Regions from separate parts of the Ferrimonas sp. YIN67 genome, predicted to be linked through region 2. Evidence: riboswitches for the same ligand, from Rfam matches in the RefSeq annotation. Region 2 holds a riboswitch; the other holds the start of a gene.

Region 1 (7,656 bases), on a different contig from region 2:
CTTGAGTCCCTGGTTGGAGCCAATCGGCGCACCCAGCGGCATCACTGCGGCACAGCCCACCTCCTCCAGACGCTTGCACAGCACGGGATCGGCATGGCAGTAGGGCAACACCACGAAGCCGTCGGCGCACAGGGCTTCGGCGGCCTTGAGGGTTTCAATGGGATCCGGCAACAGGTAGCGGGGATCCGGGTGGATCTCCAGTTTGAGCCAATTGGTCCCCAGCGCTTCACGAGCCAAATTAGCGGCGTAGATCGCCTCCTCGGCCGTCTTGGCACCCGAGGTATTGGGCAGCAGATCCACCCCGAGTGCTTTGAGGGGCGAGAAGATATCCCCCTGGGCACCGGAGAGATCGACCCGCTTGAGCGCCAGGGTCACCAGCCGGGAGCCGGAGGCGGCGATGGTTTCCTGCATCAAGGCATTACTGGCAAACTTGCCGGTACCGGTGAACAGGCGGGAATCAAAGGTTTTGTCCGCGATGGTTAACATAAGTCGTCCCTACCCTCCCGCGATCACGGAGAAGATATCGAGGGTGTCGCCCTCGGCGATGGGCGTGTCGGCCCAGACGGTGCGGCGCACCACGGCACCATTGCGCGCCACAGCCACACCGGGCTTGTCCTGGCCCAGCTCGGCCAGCAGTTGGCCGACGGTGACCGCCGCCACGGTTTTGCTTTCCTGATTCAGGGTGATATTCATACTCTTTCCTTCACGCCGCTGCCACACACGGGGCAGTCATCGGCTTTGGCCAGCCCGAAGGCCTGCCAGTGAACAGTCAGTCCGTCGAAACGGTGCAGCTTGTGCTCCGGTGGTAACCCCAGCAACAGTCGCAGCGCCATCAGGGCCTGCAGGGTCCCGACCGCGCCGACCACGGGGCCGACCACGCCAGCCTCGCGGCAGGAGCCGGCATCGGCCGACTCATTGGGATCGCTGAAGCAGGCGAAGCAGGGGGCGTCGACCGCGCCGGGCTCGATCACCATCAGCTGGCCCTGCCAGCCGATGGCGGCCCCGCTCACCAGGGGCACCCCAGCCCGGACACAGGCCCGATTGATGGCATGACGACTGGCGAGGTTGTCGGTACAGTCGAGCACCAGATCGATCCCCGCCAGACGCTTAGGTAACCCCTCGGCACTGGCCATCTGGGCCAGTGCCTCCACCCGGATCCCGGGATTGTGCTGCTTGGCCCAGGCTTTGGCCGCCTGTGCCTTGCTCTGCCCGATCTGATCGGCCCGGTAGAGCGTCTGACGGGGCAGATTGGACAGGGAGATCCGATCGCCATCCATCAACACCAGCGCTCCGCGCTCGCCTGCGCCCTGCGCTTCGCCAATGCCGGCGCCAATGCCAGCACCAATCCCGGCGCCAACGAGGTACTGCACTGCGGGACAACCCAGCCCGCCCAGACCTATCACCAGTACCCGCTTGTCGGCGAGGCGCTGCTGTCCCGCCTCGCCCCATTCGGGCAGCAGGAGCTGACGGCCGAAACGCAGGTACGCCTCATCCCTAAGCATGGGTCGCACCCTCCGGGCTCAGCGGTCGCGTCGGCAGGGTTGGCGCCGAGTCGAAGGCCTGCTGCAGTGCCGTCAGCGCGGCGCCCAGATCCTCCGCCTGGGTCACGGCCCGCACCACGGCGATGCTGCCGACGCCGCTTTTGGCCACCTCGAAGGCGCGGGGGATATCGATCCCACCGATCGCCACCGCCGGCCGGTGGGGCTGGACCAGGGCGACATACTTGCTGAGCCGCTCCAGACCCTGAGGCGCCGAGGGCATGGCCTTAGTCGGCGTCGGGAAGATATGGCCCATGGCGATATAGCTGGGCTGTAAGGCGTGGGCCCGCAGGATCTCGTAATAGCCATGGGTGGAGAGACCCAGCTTAAGGCCGGCGCGGCGGATCGCGGCCAGATCGGCCACGGCCATATCTTCCTGCCCCAGGTGCACGCCGTAGGCGCCGTGCTTGAGGGCCAGCTGCCAGTAGTCGTTAATAAAGAGGCGGGCTTCGAAGGCATGACCCAGGGTGATGGCCCGGGCAATCTCTGCCTCCACCTCATCCGCCGCCTTGTCCTTGATCCTCAGCTGGAGGGTTTTCACCCCCTGCTTTAACAGCTGCTCGACCCAGTCGACGCTGTCGACAACGGGATAGATACCCAGCTGTGCCACCTCACAGTCGGCGAATGCGCCCGCTTGCTCCTCGGCATTAGGTATGTAGGCATCATCACTGCCGAATGAACGATGGTGTACGCCGTCGGCAAGGGTGTCGTCCAGACCATAGGCCCTGTGCAGCGCGCTTCCCGGCAGGGGAATGCGGGGAAAGCTCTCCAATTGCGTCGGCCAGCCGGTACGGGCCAGGGGCCCGGGTCCATCGCCGTATTGCTGTGACGCCAACAGGCCGTTATGCAGGTAGGCCCGCACCACGCAGAAGGCGTCCTCCAGCACATAGTCCTGGGCGAGCACCGTGGCCAGGGCCGACGACAGGGTACAGCCACTGCCGTGGGTGTTGTCAGTCTCAATGCGCGGCCCGTCAAACAGGGCCTTGAGCCCGCTGCTGTAGAGCAGATCCACACAGCGTGGCGCATCCTTGTCGCCGTGGCGATGCTCGCCTTGGACAAACAGGTGGCCGCCCTTGGCCAGCACCGCCCGGGCACCCCGCGCCAACAACTGCTCACAGGCTTGGACCACCGCCTGGGGTGAATCGATCACCACGCCGGTCAGGGCCGCCAGCTCATCGCCGTTGGGGGTAATGAGATCGACATAAGGCAGCAGGGCGTCAAATTGATCCGACGCCTCCACGGTATTGAGCATGGCGCCGGAGCTGGCCACCAGCACGGGATCCAGCACGATGGGCGGCAGTTCATCCTTACGATCCGCAAACCAGTCCGCCAGCAACTTCACCTGGGCCGGACCGGTCAGCAGGCCGATCTTGATCGCGCTGGGTTTCAGATCCGCCCACAGGGTGTCGAGCTGAGCAATAAAGCCGATGTCAGAGACAGGCTCGACGTGATCCACCGCCACCGAGCTTTGCGCGGTCAAGGCGGTGATCACGCTACAGCCGTGACCGCCCAGATCCTGGATGGTCAGCAGATCGGCCTGAATGCCGGCGCCACCGCCGGAATCACTTCCGGCGATGGTCCAGACGATCGGCCTTTGGGCTGGAGCGGAACGCTTTGGCTTGTCTGCCGAGCTCATGCGCGCTCCTCGGCGTTCACCTCGGCGTAGAGCTGGGCACCGCTCTCACGGAACTCCTTGGCCTTGGCCGCCATGCCGGCTTGCGCCACATGCTCGGTGGCGGGGCCGTCGGTGACGTCCTCCACCTCGATCAAACACTCAGGATTGGCCGCGGCATAGTCGCGCACCTCCTGGGTGATCTTCATAGAGCAGAACTTAGGACCACACATGGAGCAGAAGTGCGCCACCTTGGCGCTCTCCTGGGGCAGGGTTGCGTCGTGATAGGCCTTGGCGGTTTCCGGATCCAGCGACAGGTTGAACTGATCCTCCCAGCGGAATTCGAAGCGGGCCAGGGACAGGGCGTTATCACGGATCTGCGCGCCCGGGTGGCCCTTGGCCACGTCGGCGGCGTGGGCGGCGATCTTGTAGGCGATCAAGCCCTCTTTGACGTCCTGCTTGTCCGGCAGACCCAGGTGCTCCTTGGGCGTCACATAACAGAGCATGGCGCAGCCGTACCAGCCGATCATCGCCGCGCCAATGCCGGAAGTGAAGTGATCGTAACCCGGTGCCACGTCGGTGATCTGCGGACCCAGGGTATAAAACGGCGCTTCCATGCAGTCTTCCAACTGCTTCTCCATGTTGATCTTCACCAGGTGCATCGGCACATGGCCCGGGCCTTCGATGATGGTCTGCACATCGTACTGCCAGGCCACCTTGGTCAGCTCACCCAGGGTCTCCAGCTCGGCGAACTGGGCGCGGTCGTTGGCGTCAACAATGCCGCCGGGGCGCATGCCGTCCCCCAGGGACAGGGAGACGTCGTACTGGGCACAGATCTGGCAGATCTCCTCGAAGTGCTCATAGAGGAAGTTTTCCTTGTGGTGGAACAGGCACCACTTGGCCATGATGGAGCCGCCACGGGACACCATGCCCACCACCCGGTTGGCCGTCATGGGCACATAACGCAGCAGCACACCGGCGTGGATGGTGAAGTAATCCACCCCCTGCTCGGCCTGCTCGATCAGGGTGTCACGGAACACTTCCCAGGTGAGATCTTCAGCGACACCGTTGACTTTCTCCAGCGCCTGGTAGATGGGCACGGTACCGATAGGAACCGGCGAGTTACGAATGATCCACTCCCGGGTCTCGTGGATATGCCGGCCAGTGGACAAGTCCATCACGGTATCGGCACCCCAGCGGCAGGACCACACCAGCTTCTCCACCTCCTCTTCGATGGAGGAGCTGACGGAGGAGTTGCCGATATTGGCGTTGACCTTCACCAGGAAGTTACGGCCGATGATCATCGGCTCCGCTTCCGGGTGGTTGATGTTGGCCGGGATAATGGCGCGGCCCCGGGCGATCTCCTCGCGGACAAATTCCGGCGTAATGTCTTCGGGCAGGTTGGCGCCGAAGTTTTGGCCCGGATGGGCCCTTTTCAAGATCTCATTGCGCACCCGATCGCGCCCCAGGTTTTCCCGAATGGCGACGTACTCCATCTCCGGGGTAACAATACCGGCGCGGGCGTAGTGCAGCTGGGAGACGTTCTTACCCGGCTTGGCCCGGCGAGGCTTGGGCAGGTGCTCGAAACGCAGGTGATCGAAGCCTCCATCGGCCAGACGCTGCTGGGTAAAGTGGGAGCTGACGCCCGGCAGTTCCTCGGTATCGTCCCGCTCCAGTACCCAGTCACGGCGCAGGGGTGCCAGCCCCTTGCGCACATCCAGCTCGCTGGCCGCGTCGCTGTACGGACCGGCGGTGTCATACACAGGGATCGACTCGTTATCCCGGGTGATGGGATTGTCTTTGTCGCCGCCGATCACCGACGGCGTCAGGTGAATTTCCCGCATGCCGACGCGAAGGTCGTCACGGGAGCCCGTCAGGTACAGTTTCTCTGAATTGGGGAAGGGGTGACCTTTGAGGTTATCCAGGTATTGCTGGGCCTCGGCGCGCACCTCGCGGCTGTTCTTACGTGACGGTGCCTTTGGGGTGGCGTTTTGTTGCATGCTCGACATAACAATCTCCGGAAAATCCATTGGGAAATTGCCTGTCGGACGTGAGCCTGTTGGCGAACAAATTCTGCGCCCCCGACCGGGGATGGGAGTCCGATCTCACACTGACACCGGGGGCGTTGCTTGTTTTCCTACGCCGGTATTACCCGGTTCAGGTTCCACGGATCCCGCTTTCGCGATCTCAGCCCGGCTGCTTTGCAGCATCAGGCACTCCGACAAGACCCGAGCAGTATGGCAACAGCATGAAAAGATCACAATAGGTCCGCCTTCACGAACTATAATTTTTCCTTTCTTTTACAAACCGATACCTCTTGTATTCCGTGCCGGACATCGTACCTGCCCCAATATCGTCAGCCACCAAGTCCGTTGGAAGGTCCAACACCCCACTCTTCTCTCTGGCCAGCGCCCCCTTTTTACAGGCCGCCCCCTCAGTCATGGCGCTGGCAGTTGCCAAGGGGGATGCCAGGCAAAGTAACACTCACTGGATGTATGCCTTTCGGCAGAAGGTGATCCGCGCCGTCGCCAAGGCCATCACAGGGATCGCCTCCGGCTCCAGAGTCTCGGCTCCCTCCTCCGGTGCCAGTTCAGGCTCCGGATGGATCTGGCCGTTGTCACAGTTCAACTCCACCCGGATATGATGCCAGGCTCCCGAGGACGAACGACTCAACTGCAGCGCGATCTCCGGCGGTTGCGCCGACAGCACTCGGGCATACCAGTCACTGTTGGCCCCTTCGCCGATCGCTTCACTGTAGAGGTAGATGGGGACGGCCTGGGCAGGCAGGCTCAGCACACACAGCACCTTGACCAGTGCCCTCCCTAACCTGTTTATGCTAACTATCTGTTTCACCAAGCACTCCTTGAGTTCACCGGTCGAAAAAATGAGTGAAACGCGACCCTATACCTAAGGCGACCAAAATCGACACCGGCTGTGCTTCGAAGGCGTGTTTTGACCACCGAAGCAAAGCGGTTCCGGGCAAAGGCCCCAGCAGGGCATTAAGGGAAACAGAGGGATCCCGGATACCGGAGAAGCTTGTTTTCCGGCCTCAAACGGGGTGGGCGGCCTGTAACCGTTCGAGCAGGGTGGTGATCTTCAGGGAGAGATGGCGATTTTGCGGATAGAGGGCCCAGATCCCCTCGGCGGCGGGACGATAAGCGGGCAGGAGTTCGATCAACGCACCGCTGCTCAAATGCTCCTTCACATAGAGATCCGGTAACTGAACCACTCCCACGCCCTTGAGCGCGGCATCCAACAGGGCGCGTCCGCTGTTGCAGCGCAGCCGCCCCTGTACCCGCACACTGCGTGCCTTTCCTCCCTCCTGAAAACGCCAATGATCCAGGGTGCCGATCAGACAGTTGTGCCCCTCCAGCTCAGACACCGTATGAGGCTCGCCGTGGTGCTGAAGATAGGCTGGTGCCGCGCAGAGGTGGAGGGTACGGCTGCCCAGTCGCCGGGCCATCATACTGGAATCCTCCAGTTGGCCCAGACGGATCGCCAGATCGATCCCCTCCTCCACCAGATCGACCCGCTGATTGGTCAGGATCAACTCGGCATCGATCTCAGGGTACTCGGTACAGTAGTCGTTCAGCACCGGAGCAACATACTGTTCACCGTAGATCACCGGCGCCGTCAACTTCAGCTTGCCCCGAGGTGTGCTGTGCAGATCGGTAACCGCCCGCTCCGCCTCCTCCAATCCTTCCAGCAGGGGACGACAGTGACGGTAATAGATCTGTCCCAATTCCGTCACCGAAACGCGACGTGTGGTGCGGTAAAACAGCTTGGTGGCCAAGCGGGTTTCCAGTGCGGTGATCTGGCGGCTGACCTGGGCGGTGGAGATCCCCAGCCGTTTGCCCGCGGCAGTAAAGGATTGGGTTTCCACCACGGCCACAAATTCGCTGATCCCTTCCCAGTGGAACATGGCTGACTCCTTCGATTATTACAAAACTGCAAAGGTAATTTGCATATTAGCCTGATTATCACAGAAAAGGGGGGAGATAAAATGGTCGAACGTTCGATATTTCCCAAAGATGGCACTGCCCTAAAGGAGCACACCATGAGTCTGATCACACGCCTGTCCCAGCACTTGGATGAATTGCAGCACCTGAGCAAGAGTGGCGGGATCGCCCTGGCCCTGCTGGCCGTGCTGACGGTTGCAGGGGGTGGTGCCTATTGGCTGGCCAACACCCTGCTGATTGCCGGACTCTTGCTGCTGGCGACCAATCTGATCCTGACGATACTGATCTGGATCCAGGCATTTCTGCCCCAACCCGCCTACCAGCAAGAAGCGCCCGATGACTGGCGCCAAGATCAGCGCCCGCCTCTCCTCCATGAGGTGCCCGACAACCGGGAAGTGGCTCACTCCCAAGCCTGTTGCTGCTAAGCCCAATCCCTACCTCCTCCCCACCTGCTGCAGGGACCGTCGATACGGTCCCTGTTTTCGTTGTGTACTCATAAATGCTGCGGTTTGAAACGGCCGGAGGCTTGGGCTCACTGGCGTGTCAC
Region 2 (7,656 bases):
ATTGTATGGTGTCGGCTTGTCTTTGTCATAATGTTGGATTGGCATTTTGATTGGTTGTCTTTCGCGAGCAAATATTTTTTCCGGGTGTCGGTAAAAGTGTTTATTTAAGCCGGGATAAGGTGTTTCCTGGATATTTAATAGGCATTGCGGTAGGGTTTTTGTTGTTTTCTTGGTCTGGCCTAAGGAGGAGCGTTGAATACCTATAAGTTTTTCGGTGCGTCTGTGATTTTACCTCTTGGCATGATGGCACTAAGTTCGTGTGGTGGTGAGCATGATAACAAGTCATTAGACGATGAACTGCATCAACGTATCACCGAGTTGAAACTAACGGGATCACCGGAAAATAGAGAGCAGTCACGAGGTGTTACAGTCGACATTCGTGATCCCAGAGCTCAGCTCGGTATGCTTCTATTCTTCTCCAAAACATTAGGCGGGGATCAGGACGTTGCCTGCGCAAGCTGCCATCACCCGAGTCTTGGCGGAGGCGACGCGATGTCGCTGTCGATTGGTACTGAGTCGGTAGAACCTGATCTATTAGGTCCGGGAAGAAAACAGAGAGTGAGTGGCCATAACTATGATGGCGGACCTACGGTACCAAGAAATGCCCCGACGACGTTCAATGTCGCGTTTTGGCAAAGGGTCATGTTTCATGATGGGAGAGTGGAGCGTCTAACGAATTCGAACGAACCCGTTTTGATCAGGACGCCAGATTCCCCCTTGGGCCAAGCCGATCCCGGTGCCGGGGAAGATCTGCCCGAAGCGCAGGCCAGGTTTCCTGTCACTTCTGCCGAGGAGATGAAAGGATTTAATCACTTGCAGGGGCTGGACAATCATGAGGTAAGAGTTCAGTTGGCGGCAAGGCTGAACAGCAAGCCCGTCTGGCGTGCGTATTTTACCCAGGCTTTTCCTGAGCAGTTCGTCGATCCTAATGCCAGCATTACCTATGAGCTGGTTGCGCAGGCGATCAGTTTCTATGAGCGGTCTCAGGTGTTAACTAAGAGTTCCTGGAGAAGGTATATTGAGGGTGATGATAATGCTTTGTCTGTTTCTGCCAAAAAAGGTGCGCTGATATTTTTTAACTCAACAGAAGATGGAGGTGCGGCCTGTAATACTTGCCATAAGGGTGACTTTTTTACCGATGAGTCCTTTCATAATATTGCGATGATCCAGATTGGGCGTGGTAAAGGCGATGGTAACTCAACGACCAACGATTTTGGCCGCTACAGGGAAACCCATGAAGAAAAGGATAAATTTGCATTTAGAACCCCAAGTTTACTGAATGTCGATGTGACTGGCCCTTGGGGACATGCGGGGGCATATCAAAACCTTAAAGATGTGATAGTGCACCATTTGGACCCTGGTTATTCTTTAGAGAATTATGACCCTGGCATTTTGACTGAAGGCCAGCAATACAGTGACTTTTACGCCAACACGAAAGAAGCATTACAGCACTTGGAGTTGTTGGAATACGGGGGGTTACCCAGACCAAGTGAAGTTTCTCACCTTTTTACGCAAGAGAGTGTGGAGCAGTTAGAGGCATTTTTGCATTCACTGAGCGATCCCTGTGTAAAAAACCGAGCATGTCTTTCGAAATGGATCCCTGGTCCGACACTAACTGATCCCGACGGTAATCTACTTTTCGGAATTGATGAAAATGGTGATTATCTTTGACGATATCGTTTTTTCCTTGTCGAACATTTAAAGTGTTACAGGCGAAGGGATCACCGGGAGTGGACGCTTTATGCGAGTAAAGCATGCGTTAAGGTTAAGAGTATCGGGCACACTCGGTGGGAGCACGGCACTGTGACTGGACCTTTTACCATTCGTCGTTGCAGGCACCGGCCGTATTGAGTGCCACTCATATGGCACCGGGTTCCAAAGGATGTGCTGTCTAATCGCTCTGCGGACTCGGCTCTTGTCCCTGTTCACTGTCGCCACACGGTCAGGCAGGGGTCTGGATCTGTGGCAGCAATTGTTGCCTCCGAGAGTCCGGGTGAATATCTGAGTGCCTCACGCTAAAGGGAAAACCCTGCTTTTGTCTCCGGCGCATGACAGATACGCCGGTGAGGGGATAGGCTAAAGTGTGCTAAGAGGCTGTTACAGTTACCTTTGGGTATTCACCGGCCATGGTGCGGAGCGTGATGGCGGCGTAGAGCGGCAATATGGATAACGGGAGGCAAGGTGCAGCCAAACAATCGAGCGTTCTTTCCATTAACGGATTTTGCCCAGCGCTTTGTCGAGCAGTTGGCCCAGTGTCGGGCGCTGGGAGTAAAGACTCTGGAAGCCAGCGAGCATCATGTGTTGTTGATGTTGCCCTACCACTCCCAGATCGTCGGCTACCCGGAAACCGGCGTGATCCATGGCGGTGTGATCACCACCTTAATGGATACCGCTTGCGGTGCGGCGGTGGTGTGCGCAATAAAGCAAAAGAGTGGTGAGATTGAGCTCAGTCCCACCCTGGATCTGCGGGTGGATTATATGAAACCGGCCCAGCCAAACCTGCCAGTATACGGATTTTCAGAATGTTATAAGCTCACTTCGGCGGTGGCCTTTGTTCGAGCCATCGCCTACCAAGAATCCACGGACCAACCCCTGGCCCAGGCTGTGGGTTCCTTTATGCGGATAGGGTCCGATCTGATGACGGACGCGTTCCGTCAGGCCCTGGAGGGAGAGTCATGACCCTGTCCAACCAGATCCATGAGGCGGCGGCCCGTAATGATTACGGTGCGCTGCTGGCTCTGGTGCCCTACGCCCAGTTTATCGGCATGGAGTGCGAGCGTTTTGGTGACGAACTGGTGTTTCGTTTGCCGCCCAAAGAGAGCAATCTGGGTAACCCTATGCTGCCCGCGTTGCACGGAGGCGTGATCGCCGGATTTATGGAGATGGCGGCCATTGTTCAGTTAATGGTGATGATGCAAACGACTCAGGTGCCAAAGATCGTCGATTTCTCTATCGACTATTTGCGGGCGGGATATGCTCGGGAGGCCTATTGTGAGTGTAAGCTCACGCGTCAGGGGCGACGGGTCGCCAATGTCAGTATCAGCGCCTGGCAGACGAACCGAAAGCAGCCCATCGCGACGGCGAGGGCGCATTTTTTGATCGACTAGTGCCCTGGGAAGTGCAGGGCAGGATGGGACCATGAGACTAGTGTTACTAAGCGTTGCGTTGTTGCTGGCCGGTTGCAGCTCAATTACTGCCGGGGTGGCGGCCCGCTCCGATCAACCGACACTGAGGATAGATTCGAGTGCGGTGGCGCGGGAGGTCAGCATAGAGCGGGTGCAAAAACGCCGGGTTGGCGACTTTTTGCAGGGATCCGCGCTGTTGATCTCCCGGGTCAGTACGGATCGGTATCTGCAGTACAAGTTCACTTTCTACGACAGTGATGGGGTGGTGGTTGAGCCAGGCAGTACCAGTTGGCGACCGCTCAACCTGCATGGCGGAGAGCGTCGACCGGTGCAGGCCACGGCCAGCAGTCCCTACGCGGTGGAGTTTGAGATCTATGTGCGCCGGGCAACGGATGAGTGACCCCTTAGCGCGGCTTACAGTGTGAGAAACAAGCGGCCCGGATTGTGATCCGGGTCGCGCTCTTTTTGTGGCAAGGGCGTACAATTTTGCGCCATTGACGTCACCATTACGTCACATGTCCTTCGCCTTGTCTATGTGCTGGACCCCGTTGGGTTGAGCCAGGGCGTGTGCGCTGTGGTGACTTGAGTTGGCCAAGTTGGAGCACAACGCCCATGAAAGAGCTGATCCTTGAGATCCTACCTGCCCTGTTTTCAGCGCCGGTGGTTGCAACCCTGATTGCGGCCCTGCTGGTGTTGTGTCTGGTTTTTGGGGCATTGATCGTTCACGACGGTGCCCGCACCGGCGCCGGATCCAAGGTGGTACGGAAATAACGGTTCGCTAAGGCATTGCGATCTCCCCAGACGGGCCCTTCGAATGAATGGCCCGTTTTTTCTCTTCAGAGTCACGAAACTTGCTATTTGCATTAAGAATCTTGCTATAGTGACGGCCGCCACGGGGTGCAGGACATTAAACTATCTTGCTGAGATCCTTTAGGAAACCCGTAGAACCTGATCCGGATAGTGCCGGCGTAGGAATGGCTGGCAACAGGCCCCCAATGCCCAACAGTCCGATCGCATCCTGCTGACTTAGGAAGAGAACAGTGCGTCGTACTTTGCTTTCCCTGGCCGTCTTGGCCAGTTTCTCGGCCATGGCCGAAGAACCCATCGAAACCCTCACCGTCACCGCCGATCTGCGCGGCACTTCGCTGGAGCGTCTGCCGGCTTCCGCCACCATCCTCTCCGTCGATGAACTGCAGGACGAAGGCGCCGAGCATCTTGAACAGGCCCTGGGCCGCATCGCCAACCTCAACTGGTCCGGCGGCAGCTCTCGTCCCCGCTACTTTCAGATCCGGGGCGTGGGTGAGCAGGAGGAGTACCAAGGGGCACCCAATAGCTCCGTCGGCTTTATTGTCGATAACATCGACCTGTCCGGGATCGGCATGGCGGCCAGCCTCTACGATATCCAGCAGCTGGAAGTGCTGCGCGGCCCCCAGGGCACCCGTTTCGGCGCCAATGCCCTGGCGGGACTGATCTATGTGAAGAGTCAGGATCCTACCGAGCAGTTTGAGGCGGGCACCGAGTTAACCTTTGGCGAAGACAATCAGCAGACCTACGCCGGTTATGTCTCAGGCGCTGCCGACCCGCACGGCGAGCTGCTCTACCGTCTGGCGCTGCAGCACCACAGCCAGGATGGGTTCCGCCACAACGAATACCTGGACCGAGACGACACCAACAAGCGGGATGAGCTGACGTTTCGGGGCAAGTGGCGCTGGCAACCGGCGGACAACTTTGTGGCGGACTTGACCTTCCTACACGCCGATCTGGACAACGGCTACGACGTCTGGACTTTGGACAACAACGGTTTTACCACCAGCACCGACGAGCCCGGCGTCGACAGCCAGCGCACCAATGGTGCGTCGCTGGATCTGAACTGGGGGATCAGTGATGCGGTCACCCTGCAGTCCATCACCAGCTGGAGCAACACCCATGCCCGGCACGCCTATGATGGGGACTGGTCCAACAATGAGTACTGGGAGGGCCTAAATTGTGGTTCAGACGAAGAACCCGAGCCTTGTGAGTACTTTGCGACATGGGACAAACGGGCCAAGCGTGACACGGTGAGCCAGGAGGTGCGCTTTGCTTCTGATGAGGCGGGCCGCGTGTTCGGTGGCACCACGGATTGGCTGGTGGGGCTCTATGTCAGCAAGTTGTGGGAGGACAATGTCCTTGCGAGTGACTACAACGACATTCCCGATTACGAGATCCGCCTCAACAGTGAATACTATGCAAAAAATCTGGCGCTGTTTGGCCAGCTCGACAGCCGGCTGGGCGACTGGGATCTCTCTGCCGGCGTGCGCCTCGAGCGCCGTGAGGCGGATTACCAGGATGACAGCGGGGAGGCGTTCTCCCCCGATGAGAACATGTGGGGGGGTCATCTGTCGGCGGCCTATCGTCTGACCGATGAGCACAACGCCTACCTGCGCCTGGCCCGGGGTTACAAGGCGGGGGGCTTCAATATGGGGCTGCCTGATCTTTTAGCAAAACATGTCTCTTATGATATGGAGACCTTGTATAATTACGAGCTGGGCCTCAGAAGCCGCTGGCTTGGCGGAGCCTTGCGCTCGGACCTGGCGCTGTTCTACATGGATCGGCAAGACCAACAGGTCGAGGCGTCCCTGAAAGATCCTGATAATGATTCAAATTTCATCTTGTACACCAATAATGCCGGAGCCAGCGAGAGTTACGGCCTGGAGTGGGCGCTCAACTGGCAGCTGCACCGCGATCTCGAGCTCTACTCCAGCCTGGGGCTGCTCAAGGCCCGCTACAAGGATTACCGCTTCACCGAAGCCGATACCAGCGAGACGGATCTGTCCGGCCGGGAGCTGGCCCATGCGCCCAACTTCCAGTATGCCCTGGGTGCCACCTACCGCAACGCCCGAGGTTTCTTTGCCAATGTGAACGTCAACGGCAAGGATGCGTTCTACTATTCGGACAGCCACGATTCCCGCTCCGAGGCGTATGCCCTGGTGAATGCCAAGCTGGGCTATGAAGCCCGGCAGTGGTCGCTTTATCTGTGGGGGCGCAACCTGACCGATGAGCAATACGGCACACGGGGCTTCTTCTTCGAAAACGAGCCTGATCAGGGTTGGGTGGCGAAACAGTACATCCGCTACGGTGATCCCCGTCAGCTCGGGATCACCTTCCAATACCATTATTTTTAAGGAATTTTCGATGCAACTGTCAGTAGAGATCAGCCTGTACCCGCTGCAGGACAACTACCTCGAGATCATCAAGTGGTTTATCGGCCGGCTGGACAGCTACCCGGATATTCAGCGTTTGACCAATGGCATGAGCACCCAGCTTGGTGGGGATTATGATGCCGTGATGGCCCTGCTGGCCACTGAGATGAAGGCGGCCCATCGAAAGTGGGGTAAGGGCGTGTTCGTGTGCAAATTCATTCCGGGCGGGGTGAACCTTGACCACAGTGAGTGAGTTCTGGACGGGGCTGTGGGCCGATGCCCACGCCCTGACCCACTGGGAAGCGGTGGCGGTGGCGCTGGCGGTGGCCTACCTGCTGTTGGCCATGCGCCAAAGCCTGTGGTGCTGGGCCTGTGCCGCGGTGAGCACCACCATCTTTACCGCGCTGTTCTGGCATGTGGCCCTGCTGATGGAGTCGGTGCTGAACCTCTTCTATCTGGCGATGGCCGGTTACGGCTTGTGGCAGTGGCGCTACGGCGGTGGTCAGGGGGAGGGGGTGCCCCTGGTTCGCTGGTCGTTGCAGCGGCATGTTCGCGTGATCCTGACGACGACGGCGATCGCCCTGATCCTGGGATATCTGATGGACACCTACACTCGGGCCGATCTCGCCTATCTGGATGCCATGACCACCTGCTTTGCGGTGATCACCACCTATATGGTGGTGCAGAAGGTGGTGGAGAACTGGCTCTACTGGATGGTGATCAACAGCGTCTCCATCTACCTCTACCTGAGTAAGGGCCTGGCCCTGAGCTCTGGCCTTTACGTCGTCTACCTGGGCCTGGCCCTGCTTGGCCTGCGCCAGTGGCAGCAGGCATACCGGACGCAACAGGGGGAGGCGCCGGCCTTTGCCTGAACGGTTGCTTGAATCGGACCGGCTCGGGGGGATCCTGACACAGGCGGGGTTCCCGCAAGGCGATTGGTGCTATACCCAGCTAGCGGGGGCCACTGCCAACCGCCTGATTCGGGCTCGTCTCGGTGGGGAGGATCTGGTGATCCGCCTCCATGGCCAGTCCAATGGCTTTGCGGTCAGTCGTCAGGCTGAACGACTCGCCTGGCAGCGGGCCGCTGCTGCCGGACTGGCGCCCCCCCTGCGCTACTGGGCCGAGGATCACGCCTGGTGTATCAGTGATCATGTGGGCGAGGAGTGCTCCGAACCGTCGTCCCCGGCGCTGTTGGCTTTGCTGCTGGCCCTCCACCGCCTGCCGCTCGAGGGGGAGTCCCTGGAGCTGGGACCACGGATCCGCCATTATCTGGAGGATCTGGAGGGTGAGCAGCTGGCACGCCAGGGGATCGGTGCACAGGAACTTCAAGCCTACTGTCGACTCATACCTGT

Evidence for each region. A riboswitch is a leader RNA that binds a small molecule or an ion and turns the genes downstream of it on or off. The one in region 2 is predicted to bind thiamine pyrophosphate.
Region 1: linked by a shared signal. The riboswitch ahead of thiC (phosphomethylpyrimidine synthase ThiC) and the one ahead of AC2D8U_RS16490 (TonB-dependent receptor) in region 2 are both predicted to bind thiamine pyrophosphate.

The regions. Positions count from the first base shown of each region.
Region 1 covers NZ_JBXVVJ010000002.1:552,222-559,877, forward strand. Annotated here, with positions in the region: gene AC2D8U_RS06170 (thiazole synthase) at 1-486, opposite strand, end outside; gene thiS (sulfur carrier protein ThiS) at 496-693, opposite strand; gene AC2D8U_RS06180 (HesA/MoeB/ThiF family protein) at 690-1,502, opposite strand; gene thiE (thiamine phosphate synthase) at 1,495-3,174, opposite strand; gene thiC (phosphomethylpyrimidine synthase ThiC) at 3,171-5,159, opposite strand; TPP riboswitch at 5,267-5,381, opposite strand; gene AC2D8U_RS06195 (hypothetical protein) at 5,635-6,003, opposite strand; gene AC2D8U_RS06200 (LysR substrate-binding domain-containing protein) at 6,200-7,072, opposite strand; gene AC2D8U_RS06205 (hypothetical protein) at 7,208-7,534, shown strand.
Region 2 covers NZ_JBXVVJ010000008.1:134,828-142,483, forward strand. Annotated here, with positions in the region: gene AC2D8U_RS16465 (cytochrome-c peroxidase) at 193-1,671, shown strand; gene AC2D8U_RS16470 (PaaI family thioesterase) at 2,182-2,679, shown strand; gene AC2D8U_RS16475 (PaaI family thioesterase) at 2,676-3,107, shown strand; gene AC2D8U_RS16480 (YcfL family putative periplasmic lipoprotein) at 3,139-3,525, shown strand; gene AC2D8U_RS16485 (hypothetical protein) at 3,738-3,896, shown strand; TPP riboswitch at 4,009-4,117, shown strand; gene AC2D8U_RS16490 (TonB-dependent receptor) at 4,166-6,286, shown strand; gene AC2D8U_RS16495 (hypothetical protein) at 6,297-6,557, shown strand; gene pnuC (nicotinamide riboside transporter PnuC) at 6,550-7,176, shown strand; gene AC2D8U_RS16505 (phosphotransferase family protein) at 7,169-7,656, shown strand, end outside.